2 regions of the Streptomyces sp. NPDC031474 genome follow, and region 1 is predicted to be linked to the other one. Evidence: riboswitches for the same ligand, from Rfam matches in the RefSeq annotation. Region 1 holds a riboswitch; the other holds the start of a gene.
The links. A riboswitch is a leader RNA that binds a small molecule or an ion and turns the genes downstream of it on or off. The one in region 1 is predicted to bind cobalamin.
Positions count from the first base shown of each region.

Region 2: linked by a shared signal. The riboswitch ahead of ACZ5SK_RS18495 (CbtB domain-containing protein) and the one ahead of ACZ5SK_RS00320 (cobalamin biosynthesis protein) in region 1 are both predicted to bind cobalamin.

Region 1 covers NZ_JBVIJX010000001.1:59,024-63,755, reverse strand. Annotated here, with positions in the region: gene ACZ5SK_RS00325 (cobyric acid synthase) at 1-951, opposite strand, end outside; gene ACZ5SK_RS00320 (cobalamin biosynthesis protein) at 948-1,901, opposite strand; cobalamin riboswitch at 2,003-2,142, opposite strand; gene ACZ5SK_RS00315 (hypothetical protein) at 2,290-2,511, opposite strand; gene ACZ5SK_RS00310 (inorganic phosphate transporter) at 2,546-3,790, opposite strand; gene ACZ5SK_RS00305 (class II aldolase/adducin family protein) at 3,990-4,706, shown strand.
Region 2 covers NZ_JBVIJX010000008.1:249,084-253,815, reverse strand. Annotated here, with positions in the region: gene ACZ5SK_RS18505 (MMPL family transporter) at 1-1,372, opposite strand, end outside; gene ACZ5SK_RS18500 (VOC family protein) at 1,645-2,451, shown strand; cobalamin riboswitch at 2,548-2,702, shown strand; gene ACZ5SK_RS18495 (CbtB domain-containing protein) at 2,739-2,960, shown strand; gene ACZ5SK_RS18490 (CbtA family protein) at 2,983-3,741, shown strand; gene ACZ5SK_RS18485 (histidine phosphatase family protein) at 3,799-4,401, opposite strand; gene ACZ5SK_RS18480 (ABC transporter ATP-binding protein) at 4,459-4,732, opposite strand, start outside.

The DNA of each region.
Region 1 (4,732 bases):
CCACTCCAGGGCCTTCACGGTCCCCCGGGTCCCCGGAACGACGACGAGGTCGGCGTCGGCGAGCTCCTCCGGCCGGTCCACGAACCGCACGACGACGCCCGGTTCGGCGGCCAGCGCGTCCACGTCGGTGAAGTTGGACATGAGAGGGACGGCACAGACAGCGACCCGCAGCACGTCCTCACCCGCGGGCGGCGCGACGTTCGACTCCCGCACGGTCCCCCGCAGGGAGACCCGCAGTCCGTCCTCCTCGTCGATGCCCAGCCCGTGCTGGAAAGGCAGGACGCCGTACGTCCGCCGCCCGGTGAGGCCGTGCAGCATGTCGAGCCCGGGCTCCAGGAGGCTGACATCGCCCCGGAACTTGTTGACGAGGAACCCGGCGACGAGTTCCTGGTCCTCGGGCGAGAGCAGGGCGACGGTCCCGAAGAAGGAGGCGAAGACCCCGCCGCGGTCGATGTCACCGACCACGAGCACGGGAAGCCGCGCGTTACGGGCGATCCCCATGTTCACGATGTCGGTCCGCCGCAGATTGATCTCGGCGGGAGAACCCGCCCCCTCACAGATCACGGCGTCATACGTGCCCCGCAACTCGGCGAGACAGTCGAGCACGGTCCCGAGCAACTTCTGCTGCCGCCCGCCGTGGTACCCGCGGGCACTGAGCTCGCCGACGGGCTTGCCCATCAGCACGACCTGACTGCTCTGCTCTCCGCCGGGCTTGAGCAGCACGGGATTCATCAGGGCGGTCGGCTCGACCCGGCACGCCTGCGCCTGCATGGCCTGCGCCCGCCCGATCTCGGCGCCCTCGCGCGTCACGAACGAGTTGAGGGACATGTTCTGCGCCTTGAACGGCGCGACCTTGACGCCCTGCCGCACCAGCCACCGGCAGATCCCGGCCGTGACGACGCTCTTGCCGGCGTCGGAGGTGGTGCCGGCGACGAGAAGTCCCCCGCTCATGTCGTCCGCCCCTTCACTGTCGTGACGATGGCGCGCGCGGCGACGGTGACGCCGAGCGCCAGCAGGCCGACGCGGCGCGAGAGCCGTGCGGCGCGTTCGATGTCGTGGACGGCGACGGGCCGCCCGGCCGCCCCGTTCAGCACCGGCCGGTGCTCCACCCGGCCGCCGTACGACAGCGTCCCGCCCAGCCGCACGCCGAGCGCGCCCGCGAAGGAGGCCTCGACGGGCCCGGCGTTGGGGCTGGGATGCCGGCCGGCGTCCGCCCGCCAGGCCCGCAGCGCGGCCCGCGGATCATCCCCCGCGACGGCGGCCAGTACGGCGGTCAGCCGCGCCCCCGGCCACCCGGCGAGGTCGTCGAGCCGCGCGGAGGCCCACCCGAACCGCCGGTACCGGGCCGACCTGTGCCCGACCATGGCGTCGAGGGTGTTGACGGCCCGGAATCCGAGCAGCCCCGGCACCCCGCCGACGGCCCCCCACACGAGCGCCCCCACGACGGCGTCGGAGGTGTTCTCGGCGACCGACTCCACGACGGCCCGCGCCATCCCGTCCGCGTCCAGCGCCTGCGGATCCCGCCCGCACAGATGCGGCAGCCGTTCCCGGGCGGCCTCGACGTCCCCCGCTTCGAGGGCCCGCCCGATGGCACGGGCCTCCCCAACGAGAGAGGTTCCGCCGACGACGGCCCAGGTGGCGGCGGCGGTGAGGCCGACAGAAGCGGCCGAAGAGGGACGTACGGCCTTGCGGGCGACCGCTCCCAGGGCCACGACCCCACCGGCGCACACGACGGTGTGGACGGTGCCCCAGCCGCGGTGGTCGCGCCAGAGCAGCCGTTCCACGGCTGCGGCCGTCCGCCCGAACACGGCGACCGGATGCCCCCGGCGGGGATCGCCGAGGAGCAGGTCACCGAAGAGGCCGGCGGCGGCGCCGTACGCGTGAACGCGATCGGCATGCACGGGCTCAGCCGGCCGTGGGGTCGGGCAGCGACCTGGTGGTGTGCCTCAACGGCCAAGCGGGCATGGCGATATGTCCTCACTCAGGGTGTCCACGCCCTGGTTCGACGAGACCGGCGGCGAGAGTTCCTGGCTCCCGGGGCTTACTACCCCGGTGACAGTGGCGGGACCGCGCCGGATTCGCACCGGCTTCCTCTTCTGCCGCCGTACATGGCTCGGGCAGTCCACCACGGGCCCGGAAGAGCCGTCAACTTGCTGTTGACCTGCACGGGGAGAGTGTGCAGAACCCCACATCGGCCTGGTCCCACGGCGCGCAGAGCACGACTCGGCCCTGCCCGCCGCCGCCCATGAGGGCGACCGCGGGCAGGGCCGGGTGAGAAACCTGTACGCCTCAGGCCACGATCAGGGAGATCCCGTAGGCCACCGCCGCCGCGCACGCCGCGAAGCAGGCGTACGCGCCCGTCACCGCGAGAGTGGCCGAGCCGCCCTCCGTCGTGGCGCGTTCCTGGCGGGACAGGCCCATGACGCCCAGGGTGAACAGGGTGACGAGGCCCACGGTGACCGCGAGGCTGACACCGAAGACGGAGCCCAGGGCTGCCCAGTCGATCTTCATGCTGGTTCTCTTCCTTCGTACCGGGTGCGCGGGCTCAGACGGCCGCGGCCGGGGGAGTGGCGGGCTCGGTGGTCGCGGTCGCCGGGGACGGGATCGTGGCCGTCAGGTCCTCGGTCACCGTGCTCGTCGGAGGCGGGGTCACCGCCGCGATCGCCGTGGTGATCACGCCCGGCGACTCCTCGGGCTCGTTGACATTGGACGCGTCGACGACCTCGCGTCGCGAGATCTTCCAGATCGCCGCGCTGGAGGCCACCAGGAAGACGGCCACGACCGCCGTGCCCCAGTCGCCGAGGTCCGTGACCGACTCGGCCAGCGCGCCCACCAGCGCCGCCGCCGGCAGCGTCAGGCCCCACGCCACGAACATGCGGGTCGCCGTCGACCAGCGGACCACGCCGCCCTTGCGGCCCAGGCCCGCGCCCATCACCGCGCCGGAGACCGAGTGGGTGGTGGAGAGGGAGAAGCCGAGGTGGGAGGAGGCCAGGATGACCGTGGCCGCGCTGGTCTGGGCGGCGAAGCCCTGCTGCGGCTGAAGGTCGGTCAGGCCCTTGCCCATGGTGCGGATGATGCGCCAGCCGCCGAGGTAGGTGCCCAGCGCGATGGCCAGGCCCGCGGAGAGGATGACCCAGACCGGCGGGTCGGAGTCGGGGGCCACGGCGCCCCCGGCGACCAGGGCGAGGGTGATGATGCCCATCGTCTTCTGCGCGTCGTTGGTGCCGTGGGCGAGGGAGACCAGGCCGGCCGAGGCGATCTGGCCGGCGCGGTAGCCCTTCTCGGCGGCCTTGCCGTCGGCCTTCTTGCCGACGGTGTAGGAGAGGCGGGTCGCGAGCATCGCGGCGACGCCCGCGACGATCGGCGCCGCGATCGCCGGGATGAGGACCTTGGTGACCAGCGCGTCGCCGTGCACCGCGTCGAAGCCGGCCGAGGCGATGGTGGCGCCGATCAGACCGCCCATCAGGGCGTGGGAGGAGCTGGAGGGCAGGCCCACCAGCCAGGTCAGCAGGTTCCAGAGGATCGCGCCGACCAACGCGGCGAAGATGACCTCGGGACGGATGCCGGTCTCGTCGACGAGACCCTTGGAGATCGTGTTGGCGACCTCCACGGAGAGGAAAGCGCCCACCAGGTTGAGCGCGGCGGACATGGCCACCGCGACCTTGGGCTTGAGTGCACCGGTCGAGATGGTCGTGGCCATCGCGTTGGCGGTGTCATGAAAACCGTTCGTGAAATCAAACGCGAGTGCGGTTACCACCACAATCGCGAGGATCAGCGAGAAGTTTTCCATTTACCCAGGCAATCGTTCGAAGTCATCGGTCGGTTGACCGTAGGAAACCTGAGTGAACGGAAGATGAACTGAGGGGGGCTTCGGGGTGTCCGATGTCGGGGTGACTGTGCGGTCCGTACGGCGGCTTGCCGCCCGCGAGCCGCTCCGGCCGGGTCGCGCAGCCGTTGAAGAGATTCTGCTCACCCGGCAGGATCGGGGCATGACTGGGCAGCGGCGCGACGGGCGGGGGTCCCGGGACGCGCGGGACGGCATGGGGAGTGCGGCCCAGGCGCGCGCCTGGGAGACGCTCGTGGCGACGGCCCGCCGCACGGTGAGCGACGGCCTGGTCGTCGGCACCTCCGGCAACGTCTCCGTGCGCGTCGGCGACACCGTGCTGGTCACCCCGTCGGGCGTGCCCTACGACCGGCTCACCCCGGACGACGTCACGGGCGTCGACCTCACCGGCCGGCAGGTGCTCGGCGCCCTGGTCCCGACGAGCGAGCTGCCCATGCACCTCGCCGTCTACCGCGCCACCGACGCCGGTGCGGTCGTCCACACCCACGCCGTGCACGCCACGGCCGTCTCCACCCTCGTCGGCGAGCTTCCCCTCGTCCACTACATGGCGGGCGCGCTCGGCGGCGCCGTCCGGGTCGCCCCCTATGCGACGTACGGCACCGAGGCGCTGGCCGAGAACATGCTCGCGGCCCTCGCCGACCGCACCGGCTGCCTCCTGCAGAACCACGGCACCCTCACCTACGGCACCACCCTCGACCAGGCCTACGACCGCACGGCCCAGCTGGAGTGGATGTGCCGGCTGTGGCTGACGGCCTCGTCGCTGCCCGGCCGCAACCCCACCCTCCTGACGGAGGAACAGGTCGCGGAGGCGGGGGAACGGCTGCGGACGTACGGGCAACGGCCTCCTTCACGTCGGGGATGAGCTCCACTGGCCGGTCGCGACGATGG
Region 2 (4,732 bases), on a different contig from region 1:
ACCGCGCCGGGGACACGGACTCGACGCCGCGGGTCGCGCCGATCTCCCGGGCGATCCGGGTCGCGGCCGCCTTGGGGTGGTCCGCTCCCCTGACATCCGCCACGATCGTCAGCGGCCCGTTGAAGCCCGCGCCGAAGCCGTCCGCGAGCGCGTCGTAGGCGCGCCGTTCCGTGGACGAGACGGGCTTGGACTCCGCCCCCGGCATGCCCATCTCCAGGTGCGTGGCCGGCAGGGCCAGGGCGCCCAGGCCCGCGATGCACACCAGCAGCACGGTCAGCGGGCGGCGCAGCACGAACCGCGCCCACCGCGAGCCGCCGTTGTCGGTCGGCCGAGCCGGGCGACCGCCCTTGCGCGCCCGACGCGAGAGCACGGCGTCCGGCCACATGCCGAGCAGCGCGGGGACCAGCGTGAGGGCGATCAGGACGGCGACGACCACGGCGCCCGCGGCGCACAGGCCCATCTTGGTCAGCATGGGAACGCCGACCACCGACAGGCCCGCCAGCGCGATGACGACGGTGAGGCCTGCGAAGACCACGGCGGAACCGGCCGTACCGACGGCGCGGCCGGTCGCCTCGCGCGGTGTGTGGCCGCCCGCGCGTTCCTCCCGGTAGCGGGAGACCACGAACAGGGCGTAGTCGATGCCGACCGCCAGTCCCAGCATCGTCGCGAGCGTCCCGGTCGTCAGGGACAGACCGAAGGTGCTGCCGAGGGCCATGATCGAGGCCATGCTGATCCCCACGCCCATGACGGCGGTGAGCAGGGGGAGACCGGCGGCCGCGAGGGAACCGAAGGTGATCAGCAGGACGACGGCGGCCAGCGCGATGCCGATGGCCTCGGAGGAGCCGCCCGCCGCGGGCTGCTCGGCGAGCGCCGTGCCCCCGACCTCGACCGTGAGGCCCGACTCGCGCGCCGCGTCGACGGCCTTCTCCAGGGCCCGCTTGTCGGCGTCGGTGAGGTCGGCGGCCTTGACCTTGTAGTTCACCGTGGCGTACGCGGTGGAGCCGTCCTTGCTGACCGCGCCCGCCGTGAACGGGTTCACGGCGCCGGCGACCTGGGGTTCGTCGCCGGCCTCGGTCACGAGCGTGTCGATGGCGGCGCGGTGCCCGGCCGCGGTCACCTTCTCGCCGTCGGGGGCGACGAACACGATGCGCGCGCCCGCCCCGTTGGCGTCCGAGCCGGGGAAACGCTCTCCGATCAGGTCGAACGCCTTCTGTGCCTCGATGCCGGGCATGAAGGACGTGCCGTTGTCGGAGGCGGCGGGAGCCTTGGCGGCGCCGAACCCGACGGCGCCGAGGATCACCGCCCAGAGCAACGTCACGAGCCAACGCCGCTGGAAGGCGGTCCGGCCCATCCGGTACAGGAAGGTAGCCACGAGAAACGGATCTCCAGGTCTGGGTTCGGGTGGACCACCAGCCTGGCCTGCGGGGGTGCGCCGGGGCATCGTGCGCGTGCTCGCACTCCCTCCTGGTGCCGACGCACCAAGTGACGCCCGCTCGTCATCCTCAAGGAGGACGGCCGGATACGGCCCGAGCATGAGACGGGGGCCCGTAGCCGCAGTCCGGAGCCGCTTTGCCGACGGGCGATTGTCAGTGCCGGGTGTCAGGCTGAGGTGACAGGACCTGCGACCTGCGAAAGGGAATCGCCGTGATCACCACCGACATCACTCCCGGCTCCCCCTGCTGGATCGACCTCGGCGCCCCCGACGTCCGGGCCGCCGCGGACTTCTATGGCGCGGTGCTGGGCTGGGAGTACGAGCCCATGGGGGGCGAGGGGGAGGAGATGCAGGGCGGGATGTTCCGCAAGGACGGCAAGACCGTCGCCGGGCTCGGCAAGCTGACCGAGGAGGGCGCGCGCTCGGCCTGGATGATCTACTTCGCCGTCACCGACGCGGACGCCACGAGCCAGGCCGTGGAGCGCGGCGGCGGCACGGTGCGGGTGCCGACGCGGGACCTCGAGGACTGGGGCCGGATGGCGCAGTTCAACGACCCGCTGGGCGGCCAGTTCGCCGTCTGGCAGCCGGGGAAGGACTCGGGCTTCGAACTGGCGGACAAGCCGGGCTCGTTGTCCTGGACGGAGCTGTACACGAGCGACGCCGGAGCCGCCAAGGAGTTCTACGCCGGTGTCTTCGGCTGGCAGTTCGGCGACACGGAACTGCCGGGCGGCGGAGGCACGTACACCCTCATCACGCCCGCAGGCCAGCCCGAGGAGCGCATGCAGGGCGGCCTCATGGAGGTCTCGAAGGAGGACCTCGCCCTGGCGCACGGGCGGCCGTACTGGCACCCGGTCTTCGCCGCCGCCGACTGCGACGCGGCGGTCGCCGAGGTCCACGGGAACGGCGGCAGCGTGCAGATGGGGCCGGCGGACGCGGAGGGCGTCGGCCGGCTGGCCGTCTGCCTCGACCCGTCGAACGCGGACTTCGTGCTCCTCACGCCGGCCGAGGCGACGCGATAGCCGCCGACCGGAAACCGGTGGTCCGTAGCTGTACGGGGCGGTGATGCGGGCCACTTGGCGGGCGAGAGCGCCATCACGCCAGGTGGGGCGCTATTGGCCATGAACCCGACACACGGTACCGTCGCTCTGATATCGACGACGGCATCACGGAAGCCGGTGGGAATCCGGCACGGTCGCGCCACTGTGGTCGATGCGCTCTCTCGACTGGGCGCATCGCGAGTCAGACCCGGGACCGTCGTCCTGTGCACCACCGAGATGGGACGCGAACTCCCAGAGGAGGCCCTGCCATGGCCCAGCATGTCGCCCAGCCGACCGTCAACAACCCCGTCGTGCCCGCAAAGCTGGCGCTGAAGGACATCGCCCCGTGGGCTGTCTTCTTCGGCGTCCTGATGCTGGTCCTGCTGTACTTCGTCGGCGCCGAGCAGGGCGCCACCTCCGTCGTCTCCGGCGAGAACGTCCACGAGTGGGTGCACGACGCCCGCCACCTCCTCGGCTTCCCCTGCCACTGACCTGAGGGACGCCGCAACCCCGATGAACTCCGCAACGGTAAGAAACCTGCTCGTGCGGGGCATGCTCGCCGGCCTCGGCGCCGGCGTGCTCGCCCTGATCGTCGCCTATTTCCTCGGCGAACCGTACGTCGACAGCGCCATCGGCTTCGAGGAGTCCCACGCCGCCGGTCACGAGCACGAGGTCGAACTCGTCTCCCGCAGCCTGCAGTCCACCGCGGGGCTGGCCACGGGTGTGCTCCTCTACGGGGTGGCGTTCGGCGGCATCGCCGCCCTCGCCTACTGCTTCGCGCTCGGCCGTGTCGGCCGCTTCGGCCCCCGGGCCACGGCGCTGCTGCTGTCGGGCACTGCTCTGCTCGCCGTGTACGTCGTCCCGTTCCTGAAGTATCCGGCCAACCCGCCGTCCGTCGGCGACGCGGACACCATCGGCAAGCGCACCACCCTGTACTTCCTGATGATGGTGCTCAGTGTGCTTCTCGCGGTCGCCGCCGTGATCGTGGGCAAGCGGCTCGCGCCGAAGCTGGGCAACTGGAACGCCACCCTCGTCGCCGTCCTCGGCTTCGTGCTGGTCATCGGGCTGGCGTACGAGTTCCTGCCCGTCGTCAACGAGGTCCCGCAGGACTTCCCGGCCACGCTGCTGTGGCGGTTCCGGCTCTCCGCCCTCGCGATGCAGGTCACGTTGTGGGCCGGCTTCGGCCTGGTCTTCGGTGAACTGGCCGAGCGACTGCTGCACCCGAAGCCGGCCGGCGTGTCCGCGGGCTCGGCGGCGGCCGCCCCGCACTGACAGGTCCGACCCCGAGAGTGCCCGCGCAGGCGTCCGCGGGCACTCTCGGGTTTGTCGTCATGAGCCGTCGGTGTGCGGCTCGGACGGGTCCAGCGGATGCCCGATCCGAAGGTTCCAGCGGCCGCTTCGCCCACTGATCGTGGTGGCCGTCAGCGGCGGCACGTCGACCCGCCAGAAGGCGGCCGGGGGCGCCCCCAGCACCTGGACGACCACGGCTCGTACGACCTCCGGTTCGACGACGGCGAGCGTACGGCCGCCCGTGTCCTGGGCCGTCTCCAGCCAACGCCGCACCCGCCCGCACAACTCCTCGACGGACTCCCCGCCATGGGGTGCGGACGCGGGATCGGCGAGCCAGCGGGCCACCGCCTCCGGCTCACCGGCGCCGACCTCGGCGAGCGTCAGGCCCCGCCAGCGCCCCATGTCCAGCCCCGCGAGCTCGGCTGTCTCCGCCGACTGCGCCGCGTCGAGACCTAGCGCGGCCGCCGTCTCCCGGCAGCGCACGCTCGCAGAGGTGACGACCCGCGCGACGGCGGGCAGGGTTCCGGCCGCGCCCCGGGCCCGGGCCTGCCCGGCGGCGTCGATCGAACCCCTGTCGTCGAAACGGGCCTGACGCAGCGACGCGTTCGTCGCGGGCGAGACGAAGGTGACACGACTGGTCACTGGGCGGCTCCTCTTGATCCGGTCACGGCGTGGTCCTGACGTGGCCTTGGCGTGCGCTCACCGTGGGCCCAGAAACCGTATGTGCGGGCGGTCGTCGGGGCCGGTGCGGGTGACGGTGGCGCGTACGCCGTACACGTCCGCGACGAGGGTCTCGGTGAGGACGTCCTGCGGGCTGCCGGCGGCCACCACACGCCCCTGCCGCAGGACGACGACCCGGTCGCAGTACATCGCGGCCAGGTTCAGGTCGTGCAGGGCGACGACCGTGGTGAGGCGCAGTTCCCTGATCAGCGTCAGCAGTCCCAACTGGTGCTGGATGTCCAGGTGGTTGGTG